3 regions of the Thalassotalea atypica genome follow, and region 3 is predicted to be linked to each of the others. Evidence: predicted binding sites of a transcription regulator. Region 3 holds the regulator's gene; each other region holds the start of a gene.
The links. Region 3 encodes FNR, which switches genes on or off when oxygen is low (the NO sensors DNR and NnrR bind a similar motif). Its sites were predicted from a motif close to TTGATCTAGATCAA; they were not measured.
Positions count from the first base shown of each region.

Region 1: the regulator FNR is predicted to act here: its motif matches at 1,787-1,800, upstream of QUE03_RS02215 (FeoA family protein).
Region 2: the regulator FNR is predicted to act here: its motif matches at 1,266-1,279, upstream of trhP (prephenate-dependent tRNA uridine(34) hydroxylase TrhP).

Region 1 is NZ_AP027364.1:467,901-478,330, forward strand. It holds gene QUE03_RS02205 (DsbA family protein) at 1-813, opposite strand, end outside; gene QUE03_RS02210 (sulfite exporter TauE/SafE family protein) at 868-1,677, opposite strand; gene QUE03_RS02215 (FeoA family protein) at 1,894-2,118, shown strand; gene feoB (ferrous iron transport protein B) at 2,140-4,332, shown strand; gene QUE03_RS02225 (hypothetical protein) at 4,526-5,596, shown strand; gene QUE03_RS02230 (YfiR family protein) at 5,740-6,225, shown strand; gene QUE03_RS02235 (EAL domain-containing protein) at 6,212-8,287, shown strand; gene QUE03_RS02240 (TetR/AcrR family transcriptional regulator) at 8,364-8,945, shown strand; gene QUE03_RS02245 (NADH:flavin oxidoreductase) at 9,071-10,171, shown strand; gene QUE03_RS02250 (NnrS family protein) at 10,418-10,430, shown strand, end outside.
Region 2 is NZ_AP027364.1:3,155,386-3,165,815, reverse strand. It holds gene trhP (prephenate-dependent tRNA uridine(34) hydroxylase TrhP) at 1-1,171, opposite strand, end outside; gene QUE03_RS14590 (HDOD domain-containing protein) at 1,475-2,317, shown strand; gene QUE03_RS14585 (outer membrane protein assembly factor BamE) at 2,399-2,746, opposite strand; gene recN (DNA repair protein RecN) at 2,849-4,513, opposite strand; gene nadK (NAD(+) kinase) at 4,606-5,487, opposite strand; gene grpE (nucleotide exchange factor GrpE) at 5,648-6,271, shown strand; gene dnaK (molecular chaperone DnaK) at 6,707-8,632, shown strand; gene dnaJ (molecular chaperone DnaJ) at 8,898-10,037, shown strand; gene QUE03_RS14555 (hypothetical protein) at 10,225-10,430, shown strand, end outside.
Region 3 is NZ_AP027364.1:2,656,520-2,666,949, reverse strand. It holds gene torA (trimethylamine-N-oxide reductase TorA) at 1-1,798, shown strand, start outside; gene torD (molecular chaperone TorD) at 1,795-2,496, shown strand; gene uspE (universal stress protein UspE) at 2,652-3,578, opposite strand; gene fnr (fumarate/nitrate reduction transcriptional regulator Fnr) at 3,738-4,457, opposite strand; gene QUE03_RS12180 (sulfite exporter TauE/SafE family protein) at 4,505-5,176, opposite strand; gene ccoS (cbb3-type cytochrome oxidase assembly protein CcoS) at 5,254-5,460, opposite strand; gene QUE03_RS12170 (heavy metal translocating P-type ATPase) at 5,457-7,838, opposite strand; gene QUE03_RS12165 (FixH family protein) at 7,838-8,332, opposite strand; gene ccoP (cytochrome-c oxidase, cbb3-type subunit III) at 8,487-9,461, opposite strand; gene QUE03_RS12155 (cbb3-type cytochrome oxidase subunit 3) at 9,454-9,636, opposite strand; gene ccoO (cytochrome-c oxidase, cbb3-type subunit II) at 9,642-10,286, opposite strand; gene ccoN (cytochrome-c oxidase, cbb3-type subunit I) at 10,297-10,430, opposite strand, start outside.

The DNA.
Region 1 (10,430 bases), 2.2 Mb from region 3:
CGCTAGTTTAATAACTCTAATTAGGCCAATATAAGAATATGGACTCCTAAGTGACCAATAAACTTCGATGGGTTTTGCCTTGAAACAGTCGATTTTCGATTGCTTGGTTACCGTGCCGTGGTTGAACGCCAAAACGTGCTGATCGCGATGAAAGTAAAAAAGTGGTTGGCTATTGGATTTTAACTGTTGGAGTAGCCGCTTTTCTAAATGATGTAGTCGATCCAGACCCCAATAATACTCACCTTCAAAATATAAGCTACCAGAAAGGTAGTGACCTTTCTTCTTCTGAGCAAGTTCGTTTTCCAGAAGCTGATCAGCAAGTAGGTTTAGAGTTTCCGACGATTTCTCATCAAGTTGAAGCTCTGTGTCATTGCCATGCCAATAATGGTCGAACAAGGTGAGGGCTTTGTCTATAAATGTAGAGTCCTGTTCTAGTGCAACAAGTCGGCACGAGAACTCTTTTGTCTCTATGTTGCTATTTAACGGTGATGTTGGAAAGGAAAGATTAAACAACTTTGATAAGTATTGAGCATCATTAAAGGCATTTTTTTGCCATAACGGGTATTCAGGGTACATGGCCTTTTGCACTTCATGCACAATTTTAAATTGATAGTAAAGATTAAACCTTGCTTGAAATGTCTTTAACACTTGAAGTAAAAGATAGCTATAAGGATCATCAATACGTAGACAAACAATCACTATTTTAGGTGACTTTGTCAGCTGCCTTTTATAGTGAAATATCAATCTCTTAGTGTTTAACAAGGCGTCACTGGTCAATAGTCTTGCAATATACGGTTTTATTAGATTTAACAAGGCGTGGCTCTACTTCTATTTGTATCAGGGTTGCTATAAAGATAGTAAATTCACTTAGAACACCGAAAGCATCATTTTAATACTAAGGGCTAGCAATAAAGTTGCAAAAATCTTTTTTAACGTGGCCATAGGGAGCTTATTGGCAAAATTTGCACCTATCGGTGCGCTGATAAAACCACATATTGAGAGAATAACCACTGCAGGTAAATGGACAAATCCAATGATGCCGCTATTTTCCAACGAAGAACTTACCTCAATATTCCAGCCGTTGATTAAGTAACCCAAGCTGCCTGCAATTGCTAAGGGAAAACCAATCGCCGCGGATGTACCAATCGCTTTCTTAATGTCATTTCCTAAACTGACCAAATAGGGCACAGTGAGCGAACCTCCGCCAATGGCAACTAAAGTCGAAATACTGCCAATTCCTAAGGCTGGAAACATCGAGGCCTGTTTTGCATGTTCAGCTGATAGCGGTTTTTTACCGCCAAATGCCATTTTGAAAGATACATAAGCCATAAAAATAGTAAAAAAGAGGGCGAGTGCTTTTGAATTAATATACACAACGACGAAGGTAGTGATGAATGCGCCAACAATAATCGCAGGAACCATCTTCTTTACTATCGGCCAAAGGACGTTTTTGTGTTTATTGTGCGCCAACATACTCGATAAAGAAGTGGCTACAATGGTGGTCATTGATGTACCAAGGGCTAAATGAACAACGTATGTGCTTTCAACGTGGTTTGCGAGAAAAAGGGAAGTCAATACGGGGACAAAAATGCCACCACCACCGATCCCCAATAAACCCGCCATAAACCCTACGGAGGTGCCAAGTGCGATGAGCTGCAATATTAACTCTACTGTCATGATAGATATCGGAATATTATTATTAGTTAGAGCATATACTCTGACACATTGTGCGAATGATCACCAGTTGTCACTCTTTAATAGGGAAAACGTCACGCGTTAATGTTGTTTGTTTTAGATCAAGAGTACTTGTTGTAATGATTGAATATCAAAACAATAGCTAGTAATATAAATGAGAATCGTTATCAATAGCGATAGTTTTTCAAAGGTTAATATATGACCCTCTCTAATTTACAAAAAAAACAACGCGCACGTATTACCGCGTTGCCAAAAGATCTTGCACTCGCTAGCCGATTGATGGAACAAGGCTTTGTTCCTAATGTAGAAGTTGAAATGGCAAACGCAGCACCTTTTAAAGGGCCAGTAGCGTTTTATTTACACGGCACTAAAATTAGTATTCAGCATGCCTTAGCGGCGCAAATTTGTGTTGAGCCAGCATAAAATCAACGCAGAGTAATAGATATGTCAAAGAAGTTTGTCCTTGCAGGCTTTGCCAATTCAGGCAAAACCACCTTATTTAATCAACTAACCAGCACCAAGCAAAAAACGGGTAATTGGGCTGGCGTTACAGTCTCGGTAAAACAACAAACCGTTCTATTTAATGGTGAATCAGTTATTTTTACTGATATTCCTGGAGTGCCTTCTTTAGCAAAAAGACAGCAACAAAGTAGCGATCTATCGATCACGCATGACTACCTGCAACAAGAAAAAATTGATTGTATTATTAATGTGGTTGATGCAACTCAGCTACAACGCCAGCTGTATTTGACAACCCAATTACTTGAGCTTGGTTTACCAATGTTGGTGGTGCTGAGTAAATCTGATCGCAAAGAAGCTGCGAAAGTAGACATTGAAAAATTGACCAGTGAATTAGGCTGCCCTGTGATGGAGCTTGATAGTCGCGCACCTTCTTCATTTGAGATAATTGCTCAAGCCCTAACTGTAATGCCTACTTGTTCTAAGTTACCGCCTAAGATGGCTCTGCCTGAGTCTTTGGCAAACAACTTGGAACAAAATGAGCAAAGCTTATTGGATATCGAGTGTTCGTTAACAACTCAGTGCTCAAATTGTGCACAAGATAATGACACCGTGATGCAAATCATGCAGGCGCGATATAACTTTGTCGAACAAACTTTATTGGCCTCAACAATTTCAAAAAGTGAAGCAAAAAGCCTAAGCGAGCGTATCGATAATATAGTACTTCATCCGTTAATGGGGATTCCTGTGTTCTTACTGATGATGTATCTGTTATTTATGTTTGCTATCAATGTCGGTAGTGCATTCATAGACTTTTTCGATATTTTAGCCGGTGCAATTTTTGTCGAGTACCCAGCAGAGTTATTAGCACCGTTTAACATGCCAGCATGGTCTTTAACAATAGTTGAAGGCTTTGGTAGCGGTATTCAAACTGTGGCCACGTTCATTCCTGTTATTGTCTGTTTATTCATTGGTTTATCAATACTTGAAACCAGTGGATATTTGGCACGTGCCGCCTTTGTCGTTGAAAATGTAATGCACAAAATAGGTCTGCCAGGTAAAGCCTTTGTCCCGCTTATTGTAGGATTCGGCTGCACCGTTCCGGCGGTTATGTCTGCCCGTGTGCTTGATAGCGAAAGAGAGCGAATTACGACCATTATGATGTCACCGTTCATGTCGTGCGGGGCAAGGTTGCCTGTTTATGCTTTATTTGCCGCGGCGTTTTTTCCTGAGTCTGGGCAGAATATAGTGTTTTTGCTGTATTTAATAGGTATTGCAGCGGCCATTTTCACCGGTTTCCTGTTGAAAATAACGGTATTGTCTGGCTCAAATTCGGTTAGCATCATGGAATTACCACTTTATGAAATGCCACAGCTTACTGAATTGATTAGACGAGTTTGGCGCCGAACTCGATCATTTGTCATGGGGGCCGGTAAAACAATTGTTTTGGTGGTTTGCTTTTTAAACTTTTTCAATTCGTTAGGCACTGATGGACAGTTTGGCCATCATGATTCAGACAGCTCTGTATTGTCAAAAGGGGCTCAAGTGGTAACACCTTTGTTGTCGCCTATAGGTATTAAAGAAGAAAACTGGCAAGCAAGCGTAGGTATCATTACGGGGATATTTGCTAAAGAAGCGCTAGTGGCGACATTTAACAGCTTATATTCTCCAACCAAGCCAGACGGTGGCGATGATCTTAATTTTGGCGATATTTGGACCGATGCAACGGGAAGCATAAAAGAGAACTTAATGGGTATTGTCCCAGAAGATCCGTTGGGAGTTGATGTTGGTGATGTCTCAGATTTAGCCGTCGCTGCCCAAGAGCAAGAAGTTGAAGTTACTACCTATACCGCAATGCAAAACGCTTTTGCCGGTCAAATTGGTGCGTTTAGCTATCTATTATTTATATTGCTCTATACGCCGTGTGCAGCCGCAATGGGCGCGATTAAAAATGAAGTGGGCAACCGCTGGGCAATATTTGCAGCGCTTTGGAGCTTTACATTCGCCTACCTCGTCTCTACTTTTGTTTACCAAGTCACTCAACTACCAACAAACACCTTGTTTGCAGTGGTCAGTTTGACGATGGTAATGGTGATCTTTAGTGCAATTTACTTATGGCTGAAGCATCAAGGGAAGCAGATCTTAACTCTGCCTGTAAGGGTCAGTTACGCAAAATAGTTTTATGGCAGTATCATATATAGTGATTATCCCCCTATCTAGAACTCAGCACTGATGGGGAGGATACCCCGTAGCTTTTATTCACTCGCTTAACAAAATATGCTAGTTTAGTCAGCATAATCATCTTAATAAGAAAGCAAAGTTGCTTTGCTGTATGCGTCGTTGTTAACTGAGCGCTGAGGTTACTTTAATCATGACAAAATCTATATTTTTTTCTCTTATTCGGGTCGTTTTTGTGACTGTTATCAGCCTCAACGCTTCGCTTGCAACATATGCTAATACACCCTCCGAGATGGCTGATTTAAGCCTACAAGAATTATTTGCGCTATCAACTGATGAAATGGAATCACAAACCTACAGTACTTGGCAGTTCAATTTTTTATATAAACGTTCCGACTTAGATGGTTACTTAGAGGGTTCTTCTAAAATAAGCGATCAGGACGTCTTGTTCGAAAAGCATGAACAAAGAACCTCTGAGAATTTCCCGGTGTTACCGACGGTAATTTCACAAGAGACTTATATCGCTAATATCAGTTACTTTTTAAGTGCAGATCAAAATATTAGTGTTAGCATTCCCTACATAGAACAAAGTACCGATCATGAAAGTATTGTCCCCAATTATGATGAATTTAATATTAGTTCAGACGGGATAGGTGATATTACGGTGAATTACTCAGGTCTAATTGGTAGTTGGGAACGTCGACGTATTTCTTACTCTATTGGTCTTTCATTTCCATCCGGCTCCATTGATGAACAAGGAGATACGCCTAGAGCTCCTGGCAATCAGCAGCTGCCTTATACAATGCAATTGGGCTCTGGTACTTGGGATATCCCTGTGGGTATCAGTTATATCGAAGACAAAGTGGGCTATAGTTGGGGCGCTAATGTTTTTGCGAAAACGAGGATGGGCAAGAACGATCGGGATTATCGCTTAGGTAATCGATTTGCAGTCTCTGTATGGAATAAATGGTATGTCAACGAACATTTTCATCCTTTAGCTAAGGTTGTGTTTCAAGATTGGGGACATATATTTGGCCAAGACGACGAAATTACAGTGCCGCATGCCAAATTTCCTTACCCTGCTGGCATAACAAACCCTCACAATTATGGTGGACAAAAAATAAATCTGGTTGTTGGTGGTGACATTTACTTAGGGACTCAAGTACTAACTCTCGAGGTTGGTGCGCCTATTTATCAAAATTTGAATGGTATACAACCTAAAGAAACCGTACATTTCAGCCTCAGTTGGCAAAGTCATCTTTAAATGAGTCGATAATTTTGCCTTATCAAGCGGTTAATTCAAACAGAGTGACTAAATGGCCTAAACATGTTTGCTGGTGCCTAATATTACTGCTGAGCTCGTTTTCTATCAGTGCTGAAACGAAAATTACAAAACACCATCAGATTATGGCGGGACTTTTACTGCATTTAACCTCGTTCACGCATTGGCCGGTATTGGAATCTGATGACTTTCAATTGTGTATTTTAGGGAACGATCCATTCAAAAGTTATTTAGATAGTATGGTGAAGCGCCGTCCTAAAAATAGAAGTGGACAAGTGATAGTGATCCGCCGCTTAGATCAGTCATCGCTCCAACCTTTATCAAACTGCCAACTTATTTTCGTAGCCCCTTCACATTATGAAGCCTTATGGCAGCAGATTCCGCCCTCACACCCAATTCTATTAGTCAGTCAAAGTGATAATTTTATCAGCCAAGGAGGAATGATTAACTTTGCGATGGATAAGAAAAAAGTAAGATTGGAAGTTAACTTACCTGCAGTACAGGCGGCAAATCTTAAAATTAGCTCAGAGTTACTGAAACACGCCAAGGTTATCGAAGGGACTCCTCATCAACAGTTTAAAACTGAACGAGGTGTAAATGTTTCGAAATAAATTCATTTCTATTCGGCACAAGCTTATTTTCCTGATGGTCGTCGTAAGTACGCTTGTTATGAGTGTCGCCTCAATATTGTTTTATAAAAATGAAGTCAATATTTTGGAAAATTCAGTCATTGAAAGCGGCCAAATGCAAGCTGCAATTATCGGCTCGTCGTTAGCTTCAGCGATTATTTTTGACGATGAAATTTCCGCCAACTCAACGCTGCGATTATTGGACAAAAACAAACAAGTAAAATACGCAGCGGTACGCTTACCTAATGGCAGTTTATTTGCCGAGTTTAGTAAAGACGACGCAAATAAGAGCAGTAATTTAGAAAGCAGTGAACCTTTAAGCACTTGGACGTCGCGACCAGCTAATAACCAACAAGCCAACGTCATACTAGGAAAAGAATATCTGGAAGTGATTGAAGTAATTAGTGAGCAAGGAAGCAGCATTGGCTACCTCTACATTAAAACCTCGTTAGACCGATTGTCTCAACAGCGAATCTATTATGGTCAGATATTCTCATACGTTTTCTTATTTAGCTTATTTCTGGCATTTATTCTTTCATCAGCAGCCCAACGCATTATTACGCAGCCATTAAGAGTGATGGTGGATTATGTGCAAGCGCTTAGTACCACCAAAGACTACCGAAGACGCTTGAGACTTCATAAAAATGATGAGCTTGGCATGTTGGCCAATGGCTTTAATCATATGCTAAATGTAGTTGCTGAACGCGAACAAGAATTGAAAAATCAGAGCAGTAACCTACAAGCCATTGTGGATGAACGTACAGAGCAGCTATACCACAAAGCCCATTTTGATTCATTAACGTTATTACCGAATCGCTATTTGTTATCAGATCGCCTTGAACATGCCATTTTAACAGCCGACCGAAAAAAAGAAGGTCTGGCTATTTTATTCATGGATTTGGATCGGTTCAAACTCATCAACGACAGTTTAGGGCATGATGTTGGTGATGAACTACTAAAGGCTGCAGCAAACCGATTGAAAGAAATAAGTCGTGATTCTGATACGGTAGCACGTCTAGGTGGTGATGAATTTATCTATCTTGCAGAAGGAATAGAAAAGCCAGAAGATGCGGGCAGAATTGCACAAAAGATTAACGAAGTTTTCAAAACACCTTTTGTGTTAGCGAACTATGTATTGCATGTGTCTACCAGTATAGGTATCAGTGTATACCCCAGCGATGGCCAAGAAAGTAGCCATTTACTGAAAAATGCAGATGTCAGTATGTATCATGCTAAAGAGCAAGGCCCAGGGAGTTATTGTTTCTATCGAGATGAAATGAACCAGACCATTCACCAACGATTAGAAATTGAAAATCAATTGCGTAATGCCATTGATAACAATGAGTTTCATCTTGTTTTTCAACCACAGTTATGTGTCAACACAAACGATATCGTCAAGCTCGAAGCGCTTTTACGCTGGACGAATCCTGAATTGGGCTGTATTTCTCCTGCTGAGTTTATTCCGATAGCAGAAGAAATTGGCATGATCAATCAGCTAGGCAAATGGGTGATCAATGAAGCTTGTCGCCATCAAAAATTTTGGCAAGAAAAGAAGGTCAGAGTGGCAGTGAATGTCTCATCAAGTCAATTACTTGATGTCAGCTTAGTTGATTACATTAAATCGGTGATTAATGAACACCAAACCGAATTCGAAGATTTGGAGTTTGAAATCACAGAAGAAGTCTTTTTAGAGCATTCTCAACGTACGATAGGTGTGTTGTCAGAACTTCAATATTTGGGTATCAAGATTGCTATTGATGATTTTGGTACAGGGTACTCTTCCTTGAGCTATCTTAAAGATTTACCTGTAGATACTTTAAAACTCGATGGCATGTTTGTGATGGATCTCGATGAAAATCGCACTAGTCGTGGTATTGTGTCGTCGACCATTATTCTTGCACATAGCCTAAATTTGAAGATTGTCGCTGAGTGTGTTGAAACGAAGCAACAGCTTGACTTTCTCAAGTCACAACAATGTGATTACGTGCAAGGCTTCTACTTACATAAACCATTAACTGCAGACGAAGTCATTCGGCTTTTATAACCAAAAATTCATATAAGCGCGAACAAATTATTAATAACTTCTTGCTAACTATCCTTGAGGTAAGTAATGTGTTGTTATGCAAACACGCCTTAAAAACAGAAAAGAACAAATTGTTTCCACAGCCCTAGAGCTGTTGCAAACTCATGGCTATGAAAACTTCAGTTATTTAGATATTGCCAATAAACTTGGTATCACCAAAGCGAGCGTTCATCACCATTTTCCAAAAAAGCCAGATTTAGGTGTAGCCTTATGTGAGGCTATTCAAACTTGGCACGCAGGTGAATTTGGCAAAATATTGACGATGCATTGTACTGCTAAAGAGAAGCTAGATACGTACATCAATGCGATGCTGCGTTTTTCTTGTGGTAAGAATAAAATTTGTCCACTGAGTAGTCTGCAAGCGGATATTCCTTCATTGCCTGACGGTATGAAAAATGCCTTAAAAAAACTAGACGAACATGAGCTTGGCTTTATTAGTCAAATACTAGAGCAAGGTCTGGAAGATGGGACATTTAACTTCCCCGGCGCGGCATCTAGTCAAGCCGTTTTGTTGGTGCTGAGCTGTAAAGGAGCGCTGCAGTATTCTAGATTGCATGGCAATGAAATGTTTGAACAAACTATTCATCAGATGAACACTCTGTTAGTGACAAATACTTAAGCGCCTTGGCGTAACGACTTTAATGAGAGCTAAACCCGAAGGTTGAGGGCACAGCGATAAAAAATTTTACCCTGTTAACTATCCTCGAGGAAAGTTAACGGTAAAAATTAACAAATGAGGTAACAATGGAAAACTTATTCAAACCGATTAATTTAGGACCGTTAGCGTTAAACAATAGAATTGCTATGGCACCCATGACGCGCAGTTTCTCAAAAGGTAATGTACCCAATGATCTTGTTGTGGAGTATTACCGCAAACGTGCAGAAGGTGGCGTTGGTTTAATTATAACCGAAGGCACATGTGTCGGACATAAGGCCGCATCTGGCTATCCTAATGTGCCGTTTATTGCAGGCGATGAAGCGCTAGCTGGATGGAAAAAAGTCGTTGATGCAGTGCATCATGCTGGCGGTAAAATAGCACCACAATTGTGGCATGTTGGGGCTATTCGTAAACCGGGTGTAGAGCCAGGTGGCGATACGCTAGGTTTTGGCCCATCAGGTATGGCAATGCCTGGAAAAGTCACCGGACATGTTATGACTAAACAAGATATTGCAGAGGTTATTGAGTCTTTCGCGCAGGCGGCGGCTGACGCCAAAGCCATAGGCTTTGATGCTGTAGAAATTCATGGCGCGCATGGTTACCTACTCGATCAATTTTTCTGGTCTGAAACCAATGTTCGTGATGATGAATACGGTGGCGATTTAGCCGGGCGTTCACGCTTTTCCATTGAGCTTGTTGCCGCAGTAAGAAAAGCGGTAGGCGAAGATTATCCAATTATCTTCAGATTTTCCCAGTGGAAGCAGCAAGATTATAGTGCTCGTTTAGTCGAGACGGCGGAAGCTTTAGAAGCATTTTTAGCGCCGTTAGTGACCGCTGGAGTAGATATCTTTCACTGCTCAACGCGCCGTTTTTGGGAGCCAGAATTTGAAGGTAGTAACTTAAACCTTGCTGGCTGGGTTAAAAAATTAACAGGCAAACCAACCATCACAGTGGGCAGTGTTGGCCTAAGTAACGATTTTCTACCTAATGACGGCACAGCTAATTTTAGAGACGCCGAAACCGCTAATTTAGACAACCTGGTTGAACGAGTGAATAACGATGAATTCGATTTAGTTGCAGTGGGCAGAGCATTGATTTCAAATCCTGATTGGGTTGAGAAAGTGAAAAAAGGTCAGTTTGAACACTTAGTACCTTTTGATAAACAACAGTTAATGTCATTGGTTTAGGTCGAGACACTGACAAATCAAAAGCGCTATTCATTGACCATGACTAGCGCTTTTTTTGCTTGAACGCTTGTGCAATAAAATATGGCTTCGGTACTTACTATCGCCATAATTAATGTTGACGCTTATCAATAAAACTTCTGCTCTGTGGTGTTTCTGTCATACTTTATTGATAATTAGGATAAACTAAGTCAATTGAAGTTATCCGCGCATTCGTGTGCTTATTTTTACAGAAAGTGAAGGTCAAACATGCTCAATATTT
Region 2 (10,430 bases), 500 kb from region 3:
ATGGAGTCATTAGTTCTAGCTCATCACCAACCATGAATTTATTTTTCACATCGATTTCAATCAAGCCATTTTCTTCATTACGGCCCAATACTTCACCAACAAATTGCTGGCTGTCACTTTTTGAATAACCGTAATCGTAGTTTTGAAGATCGCCCTGTTTGTGACGTTGTAAAAAACCAGCTGTATAACCACGGTGAGCAAGATGCTCTAATTCATGATTTAGTGCTGGATTAAATGGTTTGTTTGCCATAGCGTCTAATATGGCTTCATTGTATACGCGGGCAGTGCGAGCACAGTAGTAAAATGATTTTGTACGACCCTCGATCTTCAGCGAGTGGATACCCATTTTTACAAGTCGGTCAACTTGCTCAACCGCACGTAAATCTTTTGAGTTCATGATATAAGTGCCGTGCTCATCTTCAAATGCCGGCATGTATTCATCAGGTTTATGCTCTTCTTGCAATAAAACCACATCATCGAAGCTATTACCCTCTTGTGGGTTAAATTCTTCAACCGATTTTACTGGAATGACATCACCAGATTCATTTTCGGTGGCAGAGTGAACATTGTAGTTCCAGCGGCAAGCGTTGGTACATGTGCCTTGATTAGGATCTCGCTTGTTCATATAGCCGGAAAGTAAACAACGGCCAGAATAAGCCATGCATAAAGCGCCATGAACAAAGACTTCGATTTCAATGTCTGGGCATTGTTGTCTAATTTCTTCTATTTCATCTAATGACAATTCACGAGATAAAATGACACGTTCAATACCTTGTTGCTCCCAGAATTTAACCGTTGCCCAATTAACCGCATTTGCTTGTACAGAGAGATGCAGAGGCATGTCTGGAAAGGCGTCTTTTGCCATCATGATTAAGCCTGGATCTGACATAATCATCGCGTCTGGTTTCATGTCAATAATAGGCTTTAAGTCACGAATAAAGGTTTTCAGTTTGCTGTTATGCGGTGCAATATTATTAACGACGTAGAACTTCTTACCGAGCTCATGCGCTTCATTTATGCCTTGATGTAAGTTGTCATGACTAAACTCATTGTTGCGTACTCGTAGAGAGTATCTGGGTTGGCCAGCGTAAACTGCATCAGCACCATATGCGAACGCATAACGCATGTTCTTAAGGCTACCAGCAGGAGAGAGCAACTCAGGTTTAATCATAAATTATTACTACTTACTAAAAATTCAAAAAGGGGGTCATTTTAGTGTTTTATTTGAACAGTACAATCAATAGTGCAAAGTAATTAACTTGTACTTGATTTGCATCAAAATTGACGGTAAAGCTCGGGCTAATAAGATATGAGTTGAGTGTTGATGTTGACTTGTGACTTGGTTGTATATCAAAACATAAGCCGCTTATACCGGCGTATGTTTGTTTGCTATCACATTAATTTTCTATGGTATTTCTGGTTTTGTGCTACGTTTATAAGTAGAAGTACCAAATATTAATAATAAGGGTTCTATATGTCAGCTGAGAATGCGCTGTACACCATTTTGGTAGAAAAAATTAAACAAGAAGCTTTAGTCTTACCCACCTTGCCAGAGATTGCATTAAAAGTGCGGGATGCTGCTGATGACCCTGAGATTAATCTTAATGCTATGAGTGATATTATAAACCAAGATCCAGCACTATCTTTGGGAATGTTGAAAGTAGCAAATAGTGCAATATTAGGTCGCTCCGTGAAAGTAGAGACCTTAGGTCAAGCGGTGACTCGAATCGGTTTAAGGCAAATAAAGAGCATTGCAACAGCCATGGCTGTAGAACAAGTATTTATTTCGGAAAATGATGTTATTTCGATGTATTTGAAAAAGTCTTGGCAAAAAACGGTAGACGTTTCTTCAGTTGCAATAGCTTTAATGACTTGCTATTTACAAAAAAATAAACACTCTCCGTTAGCATTAGATACGTTAACATTGGCTGCCTTGGTCCACAATATCGGTATTTTGCCTATATTAACAGAGGCAGAGCAACACCCAGATGTGTTTGCCAATCCTTCCTTTCTTCAACAAGCAATCATTAAGTTAGCAAATCAAATAGGCGCTGAAGTGACAATTGCTTGGGGGCTTTCCAACGAATTTACTGAAATAGTAAGGCAGTGGAGTGATTTAACGGTATTGCCAAGCGAGGCACATTACTTGGATTTCATTCGAGCTGGTGCTATTTATCACGGAGTCTTCAAAAATCCTGCAACGCAAGAAGCCTTGTTAAGAAGTTTTGTTTCTAAAGGGGTGATTGAAAGTGAAAGTTTTATGGATTCAGATGAATTCAAGAGCATTTATGAGAGTGCAAGAACGATGTTTAGTTAATTAGCTCTTATTAACTAATCTAAATAACGTAGTCCTGAAGTAAATCGACACTTACTTCAGGACAAACAACGATACTAAAAATTAATTTTCGTAAGGTGTATTAAAATTCTCTGACAGCTCAAAATCACCTTCGGCTGACACCAATAAGTTATCTTTAAATCGAACAACAAAATCCTTACGTGCATTAAATTTTTCATTACGTCCCGACTTAAACTGATACACATAGTGCCATATGTTGTTTTCAAAAGAGTCGATAACGACAGGGCTACCTAGTACATACTTTACTTGCTCCTTGGTCATCCCTACTTGCAATTTTTCAATATCTTTTTGTTCAAGATAGTTGCCTTGGGGTATGTCGATGCGATAAACCCAGCTTGAACACGCTGAAACACTTAACGCTAAAGCGAGTATTAAACTTCTATGTAACATTTAAAATTAATCTTCCTACAACATGTGAACAGGGATAATAACCAAGCCGAGCGTGAGATACAAAAAAAAGTGCAATTTAATTTATATCTAATTATTAGTGCCTCAGCTTGCCAATAATTCTTGCGCATTAGCTAAGCTGTTTTCAGTGATTTTATCGCCAGCAAGCAGACGTGCAATTTCTTTGATGCGCGCGCCTTCACTTAGTTCCGTAACACTTGTTTCGGTGTGTTCGCCATCGGTTAACTTAGCAACAAACATTTGTTGATGACCTTTACACGCTACTTGAGGCAGGTGGGTGACACAAATAACTTGAGTGTTTTTTGCTAGCATTTGTAGTTTTGCACCCACCATTGAGGCAGTTGGTCCGCTAATGCCTACATCGACTTCATCAAATATCAAAGTTGGAGAAACTATTTTATCGGCCAATATTACTTGCATGGCAAGGCTAATCCTAGACAATTCACCGCCTGAAGCCACTTTATGCATTGCTTCGAGTGCTTGGCCAGGATTGATACTCACGTTAAAACATACGGTGTCTGCGCCGTTGAGTGAGAGTGTTTTTGCTGAATCTTCTTCGACAGCAACATCGAATTGGCCATGAGGCATATTTAGTTCTTGCATACTGAGGGTGATTCTTTTGCTGATATCGCTTGCGGCATTTCGTCTCGATTGAGTTAACAATTTACATGCGTCATTATATGATGCTTTGCTTTGTTCAATATTCTCCGTTAGCAATGATAAGCGTGATTCATCGCCGGAAATACCTTCTAATTCTTTGCAAAGCCTCATATGAAAATCAACAAGATGTTCAGGCGCCACTTGATGCTTCTTCGCAAGTTGCACCGCTATGGAGTAGCGTTCTTCGAGATGAGCAAATGCTTCAGGATCAAGTTCTAACTTTTCGTGATAGTGCCTTAAATCGAGACTGGCTTCTTCAAGCTGAATAAGTGATTCATTTAATAAAGTAGCAATGTTGTTTAATTCTGGATCGAATTCTGCCAGTGAATTAATGCTCTCATGGCTCCGCTGTAATTGGTCTACCAAATTAAATTGATCGTTTTCTGACAGAGTTTGCACAGTAGAAAGCGTTTCAGACAAAATGTGTTGGGCATGGCTTTGTCGTTTGTATTCTGTTTCTATTGATTCAAATTCATCGGGTTGCAATGAAAACTCGTTAAGCTCGTTTACTTGGTACTGAAGTAACTGTTTTTTTGCTTCTCGTTGTTGTTTGCTTTTTTCTAAGGTCTCGAGTTCTGACACTTGTATACGCCATTGATGAAAATAATGTTTAACATCTTCTAATAACTGTGGGTGATTAGCGTAGGCATCTAATATTTTACGCTGTTCGTTAGCCTTAACGATTAACTGGTGATCATGTTGGCCATGTATGTTAATGAGTAACTGGCCTATTTCTTTGAGCTGAGCTAAAGGTACTTGAGAACCATTAATATAGGCTTTTGAACGGCCTTCAGAAGAAATGACTCGTCGTAAAATACATTCATCCTCAGCATCTAATTCGTGAGCTTTTAGCCATGTGGAGGCGAGTTGATTGTTGGTGACATCAAATGTTGCTGCTAAGTTGGCTTTGCTAGTATTTGGTCTAACCACGTTAGTGGTTGCACGATCACCAAGGCATAAGCCCAACGCGTCTATCGCTATTGATTTTCCTGCCCCAGTTTCCCCGGTAATAGTTGTCATGCCTTGCTGCCAATCGATATCTAGCGCACGCACAATAGCAAAGTTCTGAATGGTTAACTGTAGAAGCATAAGATCACTCACTGCAAAATAATTACTGTATAGATTAACAGTAATTATTTTGTTCGCAAGTGGTTTTTTTATACAACGTTGGGCATTACGTTCTAGTAAAGCTTGTTGCCCCAGCTAAGTTTTGAACGCAAAACGTTGAAATAATCATGGTCTAACGGATGTATTAGTCTTAACGTGGTAGGGCTTTTCTTGATAATAACTTCATCACCGGGCATTACAGCTAAAATTACATGGCCATCACAACTGACTTGTAAATTTTCGTAGTTCTCATTGGCGAGAATAAGTTTAATTTCACTGTCACCGTCGACCACGATAGGGCGAGACGTTAGTGTATGTGGGAACATTGGTACTAAAGACAAGGCATTTAGGTTGGGGGTCAATATAGGACCACCTGCCGACATTGAATATGCGGTTGAGCCAGTTGGTGTAGATACTATTAAACCGTCAGAGCGCTGACTAAACATGAATGAACCATCAATATATACTTCGAACTCAATCATGTTAGCGACTTTACCCGCATGCAATACGGCTTCATTAACGGCACTGTTTGAACTTTTGAGTTTACCATGACGGTAGACTTCTGCTTCGATGATAAATCGCTGCTCAGATCTTGATTTACCATCGAGAATTTCTTCAAGTGGAGGAATAACTTCATTGGGTGACAAATCAGTCAAAAAGCCTAAATTGCCTCTATTAACGCCTATAACTCCAATGTTATAGCCTGATAGCACTCGTGCTGCGCCAAGCATATAACCGTCACCGCCAACAACGATTGCAAGATCGGCTTTTACACCAATATCTGTTAGTGCTTCAATCTCAATAGCGTCAATGTCGATAAATTTAGCGACTGAGCGTTCCACAAGAACTTTATGGCCGCGTTCAATTAAATAGTTATGTACCGCCGTTATGGTCGCTGTAGCGCCTACGTGGTTTGGTTTACCGATTAACCCGATCGTTTTATAGAGTTGAGTCATAGAGCTGAAAATTCATTACCTATCATCAATATATCGGCAGTTTCCCTCTATTTGTTAGAGATGTAAAGATGACTTTTTCTTAATTCTTATCAATTCATGCTTGAAACCCGAAAGGGAATCCCCATAATTACCCCAATTAGGATTTATCTTGGAGTTTTAGATGACAACTGAGTCTAACGAAAATAAGTCTGCAGAAGAGATTGCAGCAGAAGAAATTATTGCACAAGCTGAAGAGCAAGTTGAAGAGCAGCATGAACATGCACATGAAGCGATCAGCGAAGATCAAGAAAAAATCAATGAGCTAGAACTAGCGTTGGCAGCAGCACAATCGACAGTCGCAGATCAAAAAGACTCCGTTATTCGTGCGAAAGCAGAAGTTGATAACATTCGTCGACGCAGTGCCCAAGACGTTGAAAAAGCGCGTAAATTCGCTTTGGAAAAATTTGCAGGTGAAATGTTAACAACCGTTGATAACCTTGAACGTGCTTTGCAAAATATTGATAAAGAAGATGAAAAAAATAAAGGTATTATTGAAGGAATAGAGCTTACCTACCAAGGTTTGCTGGCTTCTTTAGAAAAATTCGCGATTAAAGCAGTTGATCCTCAAGATCAACCTTTCAATCCTGAGTTACATCAGGCGATGTCAATGCAAGAAGTAGACGGTGTCGCACCGAATACAGTTATTGCAGTTATGCAAAAAGGTTATGAGTTAAATGGCCGTTTAATTCGTCCTGCGATGGTGATGGTTTCAAAGGCAGCACCAGCAGTTGATACTTCTGCATAAAGCAACTCCCGAAATTGAAATTAAAAGCCAGACATCGTTCTGGCTTTTTTAATGTTACTTCGTCTAAGTAAAATAGCCATTGGTATAAATACAAAGGGACAAACAAATACCAAAATTAGAGCGCGCATAAAATTAGGCATATATGGCTAATTCCAAGTAAGACCTTATTATAACCATGTCGACTTACTATTCGCTCGTCGTTTTTTCGATTGCATTGTGGACTTCGGTTTAGCTCTTGTGCAATGACGAGAAACCTAGTTGAACTCATCATAATATGTCTTTGTGAATGGATAATGTGTAATTATCGCTAGTTTTGGTGAAAATTTTGCAAATATGTGATTTTTTTTGTGCTGATCTATTGAAAACGTTTTTTACTGACCCCACTAATCATTTCAACTAAGAAAATTGTATTTTAAAGAATTCGGAGATCCTAAGATGGGCAAAATTATTGGTATTGACCTAGGAACAACTAACTCATGTGTAGCTGTACTAGATGGTGATAGCGTTCGTGTTATCGAAAACGCCGAGGGTGATCGTACAACCCCTTCAATCATTGCATACACTGAAGAAGGTGAAACGTTAGTTGGTCAACCTGCTAAGCGTCAGTCTGTAACAAACCCTACTAACACTTTATTCGCGATTAAGCGCTTAATTGGTCGTCGTTTTGAAGACAAAGAAGTGCAACGTGATATTAGCATTATGCCATTTGGTATTAAAAAAGCTGATAACGGCGATGCATGGGTAGAAGCTAAAGGCGAGAAAATGGCGCCACCACAAGTTTCTGCTGAAGTATTAGCAAAAATGAAAAAAACCGCTGAAGACTTCTTAGGTGAAGAAGTAACAGAAGCTGTTATTACCGTTCCTGCTTACTTTAACGATTCACAACGTCAAGCAACTAAAGATGCTGGTCGTATCGCTGGTCTTGATGTTAAACGTATTATCAATGAGCCTACTGCTGCTGCATTAGCATATGGTATGGACAAAGCTCAAGGCGACAAAGTTGTTGCTGTATATGACTTAGGTGGTGGTACATTCGATATTTCAATTATTGAAATTGACGAAATGGATGGCGAGCACACATTTGAAGTATTAGCGACTAACGGTGACACTCACTTAGGTGGTGAAGATTTCGATAACCGCTTAATCAACTACCTCGTAGATGAATTTAAGAAAGACTCAGGCATGGACTTAACAAAAGATCCATTGGCTATGCAGCGTCTTAAAGAAGCAGCAGAAAAAGCAAAATGTGAGCTTTCTTCAGCGCAACAAACAGATGTTAACTTACCTTACATCACCGCTGATGCATCAGGTCCTAAGCACATGAACATTAAAGTGACGCGTGCGAAGTTAGAGTCTCTAGTTGAAGATATGGTTAAAGCAACATTAGAGCCATTAAAAACAGCATTAGCAGATGCTGGCTTATCTACAAGTGACGTGAATGACGTCATCTTAGTAGGTGGTCAAACTCGTATGCCATTAGTGCAAAAAACTGTAACTGACTTCTTCGGTAAAGAGCCACGTAAAGACGTTAACCCTGATGAAGCTGTAGCTTCTGGCGCAGCGGTACAAGCAGGTGTTCTTTCTGGCGATGTTACTGACGTATTACTTCTTGATGTAACGCCATTATCTCTAGGTATCGAGACAATGGGCGGTGTGATGACGAAAGTTATCGACAAAAACACGACGATTCCGACGAAGCAATCACAAACGTTCTCTACTGCAGAAGATAACCAAGCGGCAGTGACTGTTCATGTAATCCAAGGTGAGCGTAAACAAGCGTCTGCTAACAAATCTTTAGGTCAATTCAACCTAGAAGGTATTGATGCTGCTCCTCGTGGTACACCACAAATCGAAGTAACTTTTGATATCGATGCTGATGGTATTTTACATGTGTCGGCAAAAGACAAGAACACTGGCAAAGAGCAGAAGATAACAATCAAAGCTTCTTCAGGCTTATCTGATGATGAAGTAGAGCAAATGGTACGTGATGCTGAAGCAAATGCTGACGCAGATGCTAAGTTCGAAGAATTAGTAACAGCACGTAACCAAGCTGACGGCATGGTTCACGCTACTCGCACTCAAATTACTGAAGCAGGTGATGACTTACCTGCTGAAGATAAAGAGAAAATCGAAGCGGCATTAACTGAGCTTGAAACAGCGATTAAAGGTGATAGCAAAGAAGAAATCGATGCTAAATCACAAGCGGTTATCGAAGCGTCTTCTAAGTTAATGGAAATTGCTCAAGCGAAAGCACAAGCTCAAGGCGCTCCAGAAGGCGCAGCTCCTGAAGCTGACGCAGCTCCAGCTGGCGGCGATGACGTAGTTGACGCTGAGTTCGAAGAAGTTAAAGACGATAAGTAATTTACTGGTTTGTTTGAGTGCTTTCACTCGATGTCGTTGTTGAAAGTGCTCACATACATTTGTATGCTGCGCGCTTTCGCCTAGACCTCAAACGAAATCATCTCCAACAAACGACGTAAATGTCGTTGAGTAAATCATTAAAGCGTCGTTAATCGGCGCTTTGTTATAAGTAAAATATCAGTATTAATTTGTTTGGTTGCTCGTTTATTTATAGAGCGAATAAACACATTGGTATCAATAGTTCTAAAGTTGAAGTAAGAAATATATGTCTAAACGCGATTATTATGAAGTGCTTGGTGTATCGAAAGATGCAGGTGAGCGAGAAGTTAAAAAAGCCTACAAGCGCTTAGCAATGAAGTATCACCCGGATCGTACTCAAGGTGATAAAGCTAAAGAAGAGCAGTTTAAAGAAATCAAAGAAGCGTATGAGATCTTAAATGATGATCAAAAACGTGCGGCTTATGATCAATACGGACATGCAGCATTTGAACAAGGCGGCATGGGCGGTGGCGGTTTTGGCGGTGGTCAAGATTTCGGCGATGCGTTTGGTGATATATTTGGCGATATCTTTGGTGGTGGTCGCGGTGGACGTGGTGGCCAATCAAGAGCACGTCGTGGCTCAGATTTACGCTACAACTTAGAGTTAAGCTTAGAAGATGCGGTTAAAGGTAAAACCTTAGAAATTAAAGTACCAACTTACGTTAGTTGTGAGCCTTGTGATGGCTCAGGTGCTAAAAAGGGCACACAACCTAAAACATGTTCTACCTGTCACGGCCACGGTCAAGTACAAATGCGTCAAGGCTTGTTTGCTGTTCAGCAAACCTGTCCAACCTGTAAAGGCCAAGGTAAAGTTATTTCAGACCCTTGTAACTCTTGTCACGGTCAAGGCCGTGTTCAAAAGACAAAGACCTTATCTGTTAAAATTCCAGCAGGTGTTGATACGGGCGATAGAATTCGTTTATCAGGTGAAGGTGAAGCCGGTGAACATGGCGCGCCAGCAGGTGATTTATACGTTCAAGCGAATGTTAAAGAACATCCTATTTTTGAACGTGATGAAAATCACCTTTATTGTGAAGTGCCAATTAGCTTTACAACAGCGGCGTTAGGCGGTGATATTGAAGTACCAACGCTTGAAGGTAAAGTGAAGCTGAAAATTCCTAAAGAAACACAAACGGGTAAAATGTTCCGTTTGCGCGGCAAAGGTGTTAAATCAGTTCGTAGTCACAGTGTAGGTGATTTGATGTGTAAAGTAGTGATTGAAACGCCAGTGAGTTTATCGGGCGATCAAGCAGACTTACTACGTCAGTTAGAAGAAAAAATGGGTAAAAATCAAACTAAACATCGTCCTAAAGAAACAGGTTTTTTCGATGGTGTGAAGAAATTTTTTGATGATTTAAAATCTTAATATTTAACGATTTTCATAAAGAATAATAATCCCGCTTCGGCGGGATTTTTTTGGATTATATATTAGGAGACTACCATTTGCTCATGCAGTTAATGGCTACGAAATCTTTGTTGTACGTGTTGGTAACAAATCTAAATATTTGGTTTATAATAACGGCAGTTCTTGTTTTCGTTAATAGTGAAGTTAAATGTTCAAATCTGTAGTTTTAGCGATAACCGTCGCGTTTATTTCTTTAAATATTCATGCAGAAGAAGAAAAGTTGCCACCCTTAGACCCAGCTTACATGGGCGTACATGGTATGGTCTTAATGAGCAAGTCATCAACGGTGTTTGCTTCTCATTTGCCGCTTTATAATAAACCGCACAATGTTCAGTTGATTTATAAGCTAGAAGT
Region 3 (10,430 bases):
AGAAACCCATGAAAGTTATGAATACCTTGCGCAACTAAAAGAGAAAGTAAAACAAGGTAAAATTCGTGTGATCAGTATAGATCCCGTGGCATCTAAGACTCAAGATTACTTAGGTTGTGAAAAAATCTATGTTAATCCACAAACCGATGTCGCCTTAATGTTGGCTATCGCTTATGAGCTTTACTCCAATAATTTACATGATCAAAAATTTATCGACGGTTATAGCTTAGGGTTCGAGCGTTTTGTGCCGTATTTAACTGGCGAAAGTGACGGTATTGCTAAAACCCCACAGTGGGCAGAAAAAATTACATCGGTGCCAGTTGAAGTGATCAAAGACTTGGCAAAAACCATGGTTGCTGGTCGCACGCAAATGTTAATGGGCTGGTGTATTCAACGCCAGCAACACGGTGAACAACCTTATTGGATGGCGGCAGTCTTAGCCACTATGATCGGGCAAATTGGATTACCTGGTGGCGGCATTAGTTATGGTCATCATTATTCAAGTATTGGTGTGCCTTCTTCTGGCGCAGCGGCTCCAGGGGCTTTCCCACGAAATTTAGACGAAGGTCAAAAACCAATTTTCGATAGCGATGACTTTAAAGGTGCAAGCAGTACCATTCCAGTAGCACGTTGGATTGACGCTATTTTAGAGCCAGGCAAAGTCATTGACGCTAATGGCGCAAAAGTTACTTACCCTGACATAAAAATGATGATTTTCTCAGGTAACAATCCGTGGAATCACCATCAAGACAGGAACCGTATGAAAGAAGCTTTTCATAAGCTTGAATGTGTTGTAAGCATTGATATCAACTGGACAGCAACCTGTCGTTTTTCAGATATTGTATTGCCGGCTTGTACGACGATGGAGCGAAATGACATTGATATTTATGGCAGTTACGCAAACCGTGGTTTGCTGGCAATGCAAAAAATGGTTGAACCGCTATTTGATAGCTTGTCTGATTATGAAATATTCACCCGTTTTGCCCGTATTCTAGGTAAAGAGAAAGAATATACGCGTGGCATGACTGAGCTTGATTGGCTTAAGAAGCTTTACAGCGAATGCAAAACTGCTAATGATGGTAAATTTGCAATGCCTGATTTTGAACAATTTTGGCAAGACGGTTATGTACACTTTGGTGAAGGTAAGCCTTGGACTCGACATGCTGACTTTAGAGATGATCCCGAAATAAACCCTTTAGGTACACCGTCGGGGTTAATTGAGATCTTTAGCCGCAAAATTGACCGCTATCAATACGATGATTGTAAAGGTCACCCAATGTGGATGGAAAAAACAGAGCGAAGCCATGGCGGCCCTGGGTCAGACAAACACCCGATCTGGATGCAATCTTGTCACCCTGATAAACGGTTACATTCACAAATGTGTGAGTCAAAAGAGTATCGCCAATCTTATGCAGTACAAGACAGAGAGCCGGTTTATCTAAACCCTGAAGACGCTAAACAACGTGGCATTAAAAATGGTGATGTGGTGAGAGTATTTAATGACCGGGGCCAATTACTTGCAGGCGCTGTTGTCAGCAACAATTTTCCCCAAGGTGTTATCCGCATACATGAAGGTGCTTGGTATGGCCCTGTTGGCGATGATGGCAGCATTTCTGGTGGTGCAAAAGTTGGTGCACTTTGTAGCTATGGCGATCCAAACACATTAACCCAAGATATTGGCTCATCTAAATTAGCGCAAGCTTGCTCTGCCTATACCTGTTTAGTAGATTATGAAAAATTTCGTGGTAAGTTACCACAAGTAACTTCATTTCAAGGACCATTGGAGATAGGTGCGTGACTAAATCAAGAACGGTAAATCAAGGGGCTACGCAAGAAACGGCTGCAGACCTAGCTAAAGAAAGTCAAGCGAGAGCAATCGTATATAACTTTCTCTCATCACTCTTTGCCAAAGAAGTGACCTCGGATTTAGTGATGCAATTATCATCAGAACAAGGGCAGAGCTTTTTAGCTTCACTTGCCCTTGAGCCAAGTTTGTCGGCTTCAATAAGTGAGATTAATACTAAATTGGCGTCGCTTAACTCTGAACAAGCAGTGCTTGAACTTGCCGCTGATTTTTGCGGCTTGTTCTTAGTCGATGGCAGAACCAGTGTGTCACCATATGCTGGGCAATATTTTAGCTCGAAGACAAATGATGCGGTTAGTAATCAACCAAGCTCGCGGAAGAAAAAAGATAGGGTTGAACTTTTTGGCGAGCTTCACCAGAGAATGATTTCGTTTTTAACGGATAATAAATTGCAAATTCATAATGACTTTCCTGAGCCAGGAGATCATATTGCGATAATTTTGGCTTATATTGGCCACCTATGTAATACAGCAGGGCGTAAGGAGCAGCTTGATTTTATAGAGCACTATCTCATGACTTGGCTCGGTGATTTTGTCAGCCAAGTGAATAAACACGATAATGGTTCGTTCTATAATGCGGTTGCAGAGTTAACGTTACAGTGGTTAAAATTTGATATTATCAACCTAAAATAATGATTAGCTCATAAAGTAAAAAATAGCTATAAGCTTTATTTGGGTGAAAAGAGACAATTATTGGCTTCCTACGACTTAGTGTGTGTATCGTATAGGAAGCCAAGAAAGAGTAAGCATTTATTGGTTAATAATTATTGCCGGTGCTAACCGCCTTTTTATTGTAATGGGGATTTATAGCCTTGCGGCTTTAAAGCTAGAACATCACAGTTGAGTCTATCAATAACATGTTCTGCTGTATTACCAATAAGTGCTGCCGAAATTCCCGTTCTGCCAATGGTGCCGAGGATGACTAATTCAGCATCAAGTTGTGTTGAAAGGCTCTCGATAATGTCTTCAGGTAGACCTTCGTTTACATAGGTGTTTTCTACTGGAATACAAAATTTCTCGGCGTGCACCTTCATAGAGTCTTTATGGTGCTGCATCATAGTGTCATTGTATTGACTTGCGTCGAATTCTGGAATTTCAATGGCAATGTTAACAGGCGTGCCAGGAAAAGAATTAACTAAATGTACATTAGACTTGATCAGTCCAGCTATGTGGATAGCTTCTTCCGTGATTTTGTCATTAAGTGATTGATGTTCTGACTCATCACTACCAGCATTGATGGCAGCAATAATATTGCCATTTTCTGGCCAACTATGGTCTTTTACCAGTAATACTGGGCAAGGACATTTACGTAGCAAATGCCAATCAGTTGGGGTAAATATAACGGATTTGAGCTTGTCGTGTTGGTGGGTACCCTTAATAACCATGTCATAGCTATCGTCTATTACTTTTTCAATGACAGCTTCAAAGGGGCGATTATGCCAAACAACTTGAGTGTTGATATTAATGTCACCAAGCTCTATGTCAGCTAAAATATCTTTGATCCACTGTGCGCGATCATCTATTACTGTTTGACGCATCGACTCGCGTTCTTCACTAGAAAGCATGGTGGTCATTTCGTATGAAAAGTCGAAGATACTTAAAAAAGCAGTTACAGAAGCATTTGTTAATTTTGCCATGTGTATAGCACGCTTCAATGCTTTTTGGTCTTCAACAGTGGGATCGATTACAACTAATATTTTTTGATACTTTTCCATGATTGCCTCTCATTACTGTTATGAGCCTGTTATAACCATGATGCAACAGGCATAAAAACAATAATTTGTTTTAAATCAACATTTAGACGCAATAAATTATTGCGTCATTAATAGCATAGTATGGAAAAATAGTGATGAAAAGTGTTGAGCAATATTAAATTAAAGCAACGCTGTACTGTACAGCTTGTCTCTATCTAAAATAGTGATCAGTTTTCCGTTAACTTCAATTAAACCCTCTTTATGAAAGCGGTTTAATAATCGGCTAATGGTTTCTACCGTCAGACCAATATAATTACCGATATCGCCGCGGGTCATGGTTAATCTAAATTCTTTAGAAGATAATCCACGTTCTTTATAACGATCACATAGTGACGCGATAAAGGTAGCTAAGCGTTGTTCGGCATTTTTTCTATTTAGCAACGACAACATATTTTGATCAGTGCGAATTTCCTGGCTCATTAAACGAAGTACTTGACGCTTTAAAGATGGCATAGAATCAGAAAGTTGATCTAGTGTATCGTATGGAATTTCACAGACCATTGCGGTTTCAAGTGCTTGAGCAAAACTTTGGTGTTCTGTGTTTGATATTGCGTCGAAACCAAGTAAATCACCTGCTAAGTGAAATCCTGTAATTTGCTCTTCGCCATTTGCGTCTATGGTATAGGTTTTAAATGTACCAGAACGGATAGCGTATAGAGAATGCAGTTCTTCACCGTCGGCGAAAATTTTCTCATTCTTACGAATAGGTCGCTTACGATCAATAATGTTATCTAATGTGTCTAGTTCTTGCTCATTTAGTGAAAACGGTAAGCATAATTCACTGATGCTACAATTTTGACAATGGATATGATTATTAGCATCACACGATTTTTGAGGCATTGGCTCTCGATTCCAATTAATTAATGCATTTGCAAGTACACATGATATTAAAACCACGCACTATAGGCAACCTGTAAGCTATAAATTCCATAACAAATTAGTGACAAACCTATGAATTGGCGAAATCTAATATCTTTGACTAACTTTCCAATTGAGAAAAAACCAAAGGACAATGTAACGAGCGCTGGCAGTGTACCTAGCCCGAAAGCAAACATGATACTTGCACCATTTAACGCGTTGCCACTTGCTAGCGACCAAGTCAATGTTGAGTAGACGAGCCCACAAGGTAGCCAGCCCCATAATGTACCTAGTAACAGTGCTTTAGAAGGAGTAGTTACAGGAATTAGCTTACGGCTAAGTGGCGATATATGTTTCCACAAATGTTTACCTAGGGTTTCAAGTTTTGACAGTATCATTGCCCATTGCCCCATGTACAGGCCAAGCAATATCAGGAATAAGGCCGCCAAAACCCGTAAAATGGTTAATGGAAAACCTAAAGAATGTATCGCTAATGAGCCAGTAAATCCGGCAATTGCGCCAATTAATGTATAAGAAAGGATCCTGCCAATATTATACGAAAAAACCAGTATAGCACTGGGTTTACGCTTGTTTTGTGGCATCGCGCTGGTCAACATGCTGGTGATACCGCCACACATGCCAATACAATGTCCGCTACCCAATAAACCAATGATAAAAGCAGAAAAAAAATCTATATTCATGTCGCGAAGTCTCTTGTAGGGCAAATGGCTTTTACATTTAACCTAAAATGGACTGATAAAATCAGTTACGATTATTCTTACTTTTTTTTGCTATCAGGGTGTTCTGATAGTTTTTCTGATTCATTTTTACCTGGGCCGTCATTATTTTCATCATCAAACAGTATACTTAAACCTTCTTTTTCTAGGTCATCAAATTGTTCAGTTTTTACGGCCCAAAAAAACAAATAAATACCAATAATTGTTAGCAACACAGCAACTGGAATTAAAACGTAAATTACACTCATGCTTTTAATAATCTTAATGAATTTGTGATAACCAAAATAGAACTGGCTGACATACCAATTACCGCCATATAAGGGGTAATCATCCCTGAAACAGCTAGTGGTAGTACCAGCGCATTATAGCCAAATGCCCAAAGGTAGTTTTGCCAAATAACACGTTTAGTGAGTTTAGCCACTTTACTCAGCAAGGAGATAGATGAGAGCCTGTTGTTTAGTAATATAACATCTGCCCCTGATTTTGCGACGTCCGTACCACTGCCCATAGCCATAGCAACATGAGCAGCGCTAAATACAGGCGTATCGTTTACGCCATCGCCGACCATGGCGACAATAGCGCCTTGATGTTTTTCTTGGATGATTTCCATTTTTTGTTGGGCAGATAAACCGCTATTAAAACTGCTTAGGCTGAGTGCGTCAAAAACACGCTGACAACCTGCTTTATTATCTCCAGAGAGCATCATGGTTTCAATGTTCTGCTGAGTTAATGAATTCAACAACGTTTTTGCATCATCACGGATAGCATCCAAAAGGTAAATTACACCAGCAAGTTGGTCGTCAATGAGTATGACAACCTGACTGTCTAGGTAAGGGGAGTTGATATCATCAAGTAACCATGATGCCTTACCCACTTTAATGGTTTTATTATCGATGATACCGCTAATGCCATTGCTCGGGTGAACTTCTATATTTCGTGCATTGATTGAAAAATCTCTGTGTTCAATAAATGCTTTTGCAATAGGATGTTCAGAATGACTTTCTAGTGCAGCAGCGTACGATAATAGCTGGTTTTTTGTGAAATACGGATTTTCTATTACTACGTTGGAAATAGTAAATTGACCATAGGTTAAAGTGCCGGTTTTATCAAAAGCAAAACACGATATCGTTGGAATTGTTTCCAACACATGTGCTGATTTTACCATGATGCCTTCTTTATTTAAGCGAGTTGTGGCACATGTTAATGCCGTTGGTGTCGCTAAAGATAAAGCACAAGGACAAGTCGCAACCAGCACGGAGAGTGTGATCCAGAACGCTTCACTGGGTAAATGTTGTTGCCAGTAGATGGCAGTACCAATTGCGGTAAGTAAAATGACCGCGATAAAGTACTGGGCTATTTTGTCTGATATTTTGGCGATTTTAGGTTTGTGCGCTTGTGAAGATTCTGACAGTCGGATCAGTTGACTTAAAAACGTATTTGAACCAGGTTGCTTTACTTCAACGGTTAAATTGCCGTCGCCGTTAATTGTACCGGCAAATACACTATCACCGATTGCTTTTTCAATAGGAAGCTGCTCTCCAGATAACATAGCCTCATTTAACTGGCTTTTACCATTAACTATTACGCCGTCTGCGGGTACGGTTTCACCAGGGCGGATAATCACAACATCGGCTCTTACTAGGTTTCTAGCAGCAATGAACTGTTCTTTCTCATCGACTAATTTGGTCGCGGTCATCGGCATCAGTTTTAATAAGTTAGCCGAAACCTGCGCGGCACGTGAGCGAGCACGAAATTCTAAGAATTTTCCTATCAGCAGCAAGAATGTGAACATTGATACTGATTCAAAATAGACCTCACCTTGTTGACTGATAGTCGCCCATGCACTGGCTGAAAAGGCTAATAGTATGGCAATGGAAACCGGCACATCCATAGACAACTGTCTCGAACGTAATGCGTTTATAGCGCCAACATAAAAAGGTAGGGCCCCGTAAAATATGATGGGTATCGTTAAGATTAGGCTGGCGTGGCGCAGGTAAACTAAATTGTGCTCAGACATATCGGAAAAAGCACCGAAATAAAGACCAAATGCAATCATCATTACTTGCATCATGAGTATGCCTGAGATACCTAATCGCCTTATAAAAGCTTTTGCTTTTGCCTGGTTTAGCTCTTCTGCTGTACTGGCTTTAAAGGGCAGGGCGTGATAACCGATTTTATCGATTTGTGCCAAAATTTCACTGAGCTTTATTTGTTGTTCATGCCATCTTACCGTGGCCCGTTGAGTTGTTGCATTAACGGATATTTTTGCTATGCCGTCGAGCTGCAAAACCTTCATTTCAATTAACCAAGCACATGCTGCGCAACTGATACCGTCGACAGTGAGTATCGTTTCTTTGAATTCATTTTCAGTATGAGTGAATTCGTTTTGCAACACTTCGTCATCAAGCAATTTGTGCTTATTCAACTGTTCAGGCACTAAAGGTGAACTTTTTTGAGCTGGCTCAGTTCGGTATTTATAATACTGCGTTAAATTATTATCAACGATTGTCTGCGCCACCGCCTGGCAGCCGACGCAGCACATTTCTCGATTGTGTTTATCAATAAGGACAAACAGAGAAATGCCTTTAGGGACTATTTCACCGCAGTGGTAGCAAGGGTTAACCATTAGTTTGCAGCGGAAGGTGTCGGTTTAATCTCAATAAACTCAGATTGTGGTAGCGTGATCGTTGAGTCTATTTTCCAGTGATTTTCAAATGGCGCTATTGTTAACTTCCATTTGCCACTAATCGATTGTTCAAATTGGTGTCTAAAGTGACCATTACCATCAGGCGTTAACGCAAGGTAAAAATCTTTCTCTTCCTGGGTTGGATGATAGAAATTAACATTGAGCAATGGGAAGGTTTTTTCAATACCGGTTGGTACAACAACAAGCTCATTGTCGATAAGCTTCAACGAAAAACGCATACCAAGTTTTTGTGCGTGCTTTATTTTTGAAAGTTGCAAATTGATTGCTTTACCTTTCTTATAATAATCACCAACTACGAGGTCATCAGGATCATTATTAGCAATAATAAAAGTGGCAATACCCGCTACAACTGCAGAGAATGGAAGAAAAAAGACTAACCAAGCCCAGGGCTCTTTATACCAAGGAGTTTTCATTTAAAAATATACGCAATGAGATAGTGGCGATATTGTACTGTTTTTATCAACTCTGAACCATTTTTTTGAGCACTTAATTATCGTTTTTATCTCAAAATACCAATAAAAAAGCCTTGTGCTAAGACAAGGCTTTTGAGTGCTTAATTATAAGATGTTATTTTTGAGATAAGCTGTAAACATACGCGCTAATAACGTGTACTTTCTCTTCGCCCAAAATATCTTTCCAAGCTGGCATTACGCCTGCTCGGCCATTGCGGATAGATTGCTGAACGGCTTTTTCACTTCCACCGTATAACCAAATATTATCATTTAGTGCTGGGGCACCTAAGGCAATACCCATTGCGTCACTACCTTGGCCTTTGTCACCGTGACAAGCGATACACATGGCAAACTTTTCTTTACCGGCTTGTGCATCACCAACTGAAGCGCTACGGCCACTTAAGCTTAATACATAAGCTGCCACGTCATTAACACCGTTATCGCCACCTAAAGCTGCTTTCCATGGCATCATACCATTTGCTTTACGACCTGCTAATACACTGTGTTTGATATCAGCACCACTGCCGCCATACAGCCAATCGTTGTCCGTTAGATTAGGGAAACCAGTGGTACCACGTGCGTCAGAGCCGTGACACTGAGCACAGTTTTGTAAGAACAAGCGTTGTCCTACTTTAAGTGCGTCTTCATCTGTGGCTAAGTCTGCAATATCACGCTCAGCGTATGCCGCAAAAATAGGACCGTATTTTTCGTTAGCACGTGCTACTTCACGATCATATTCTACTAATACGCCAGAGCCTGCTTGCAAATTAGCAAGGCTTTGTGCTTTTGAGTCTTCAAGTGTCATCACATCTTGGTTAGAGCTTTTCCAGCCTAATAAGCCAGCAAAGTTACCTAATCCAGGATAAAGTGCAAGATAGACAAAACCCCAAACAATGGTTACTAAGAAGAAAATACTCCACCATCGAGGTAGTGGGTTGTTCAATTCTTGAATGCCGTCGAAAGTGTGATCCATTGGTTCACCTTCATCTACGCCAGCAAAGTTTCTCAAACACCATTTCAATAGGACAAAACAACCTACTAATGAACCTAGTGTGATAACGGAAATCCAAATACTCCAGAAGCTAGACATTATTATTAGTCTCCTGTTCGTTTATATCTTTATTATTGCGGTCTTCTTCAAAAATAGAGTTAGCGGCGTCATCAAACGATGTTTTACGCTTTTTGCTATATGACCAAACCACAATAATGATAAAAAGTGCCAATATTAGAAGGGCGATTAGCCCTCTAACTGTTCCATAGTCCATCATGATTATTTCAACGCATGACCAAGTGACTGCAAGTAGGCAATCAATGCCTGCATTTCCGTTTTACCTTCTACGTCTGATTTTGCGTTAGCAATATCTTCTGAAGAATAAAGGGGAATCGCATTACCTTGCGCGTCTTTATGACTACGGTTTTTAGTTAAGAAATTAAATGTTTCAAGCTTTTTAGCGGTAAGCTTGCCATCTAATGTGTTCTCTTCTAACCACTTAAATGAAGGCATATTGGACTCTGGCACAACTGAACGAGGGTCGATTAAATGTGCACGATGCCAGTCATCGCTATAACGACCACCAACACGGGCTAAATCAGGACCCGTTCGTTTTGAACCCCATAAAAATGGATGTTCCCAAACGTGTTCACCAGCAACAGAATAGTGACCGTAACGTTCGGTTTCAGCACGAAACGGGCGAATCATTTGGCTGTGACATGTATTACAACCTTCACGGATGTAGATGTCACGACCTTCCATTTCCAACGCTGTATATGGACGTAAGTTAGTCACAGGTTGTGTAGTTTCTTTTTGGAAAAACAACGGTGTGATCTCAGCTAGGCCACCTAAGCTTATCGCTAAGATAGTAAACGTGAAGAACCAACCAACGTGTTTTTCTACTTTTTCATGTTTATTTTGCATAGGGTACTCCTTAAGCCGCTTCTACTTTCTTAAGGCTGCCGTTTTCAGCACCCATGGTTTTGAACATGTTGTAAGCCATTAGTAAGAAACCAGCAACAACCAACACACCACCTAAGAATCGAATAAAGTAGAACGGGTACGAAG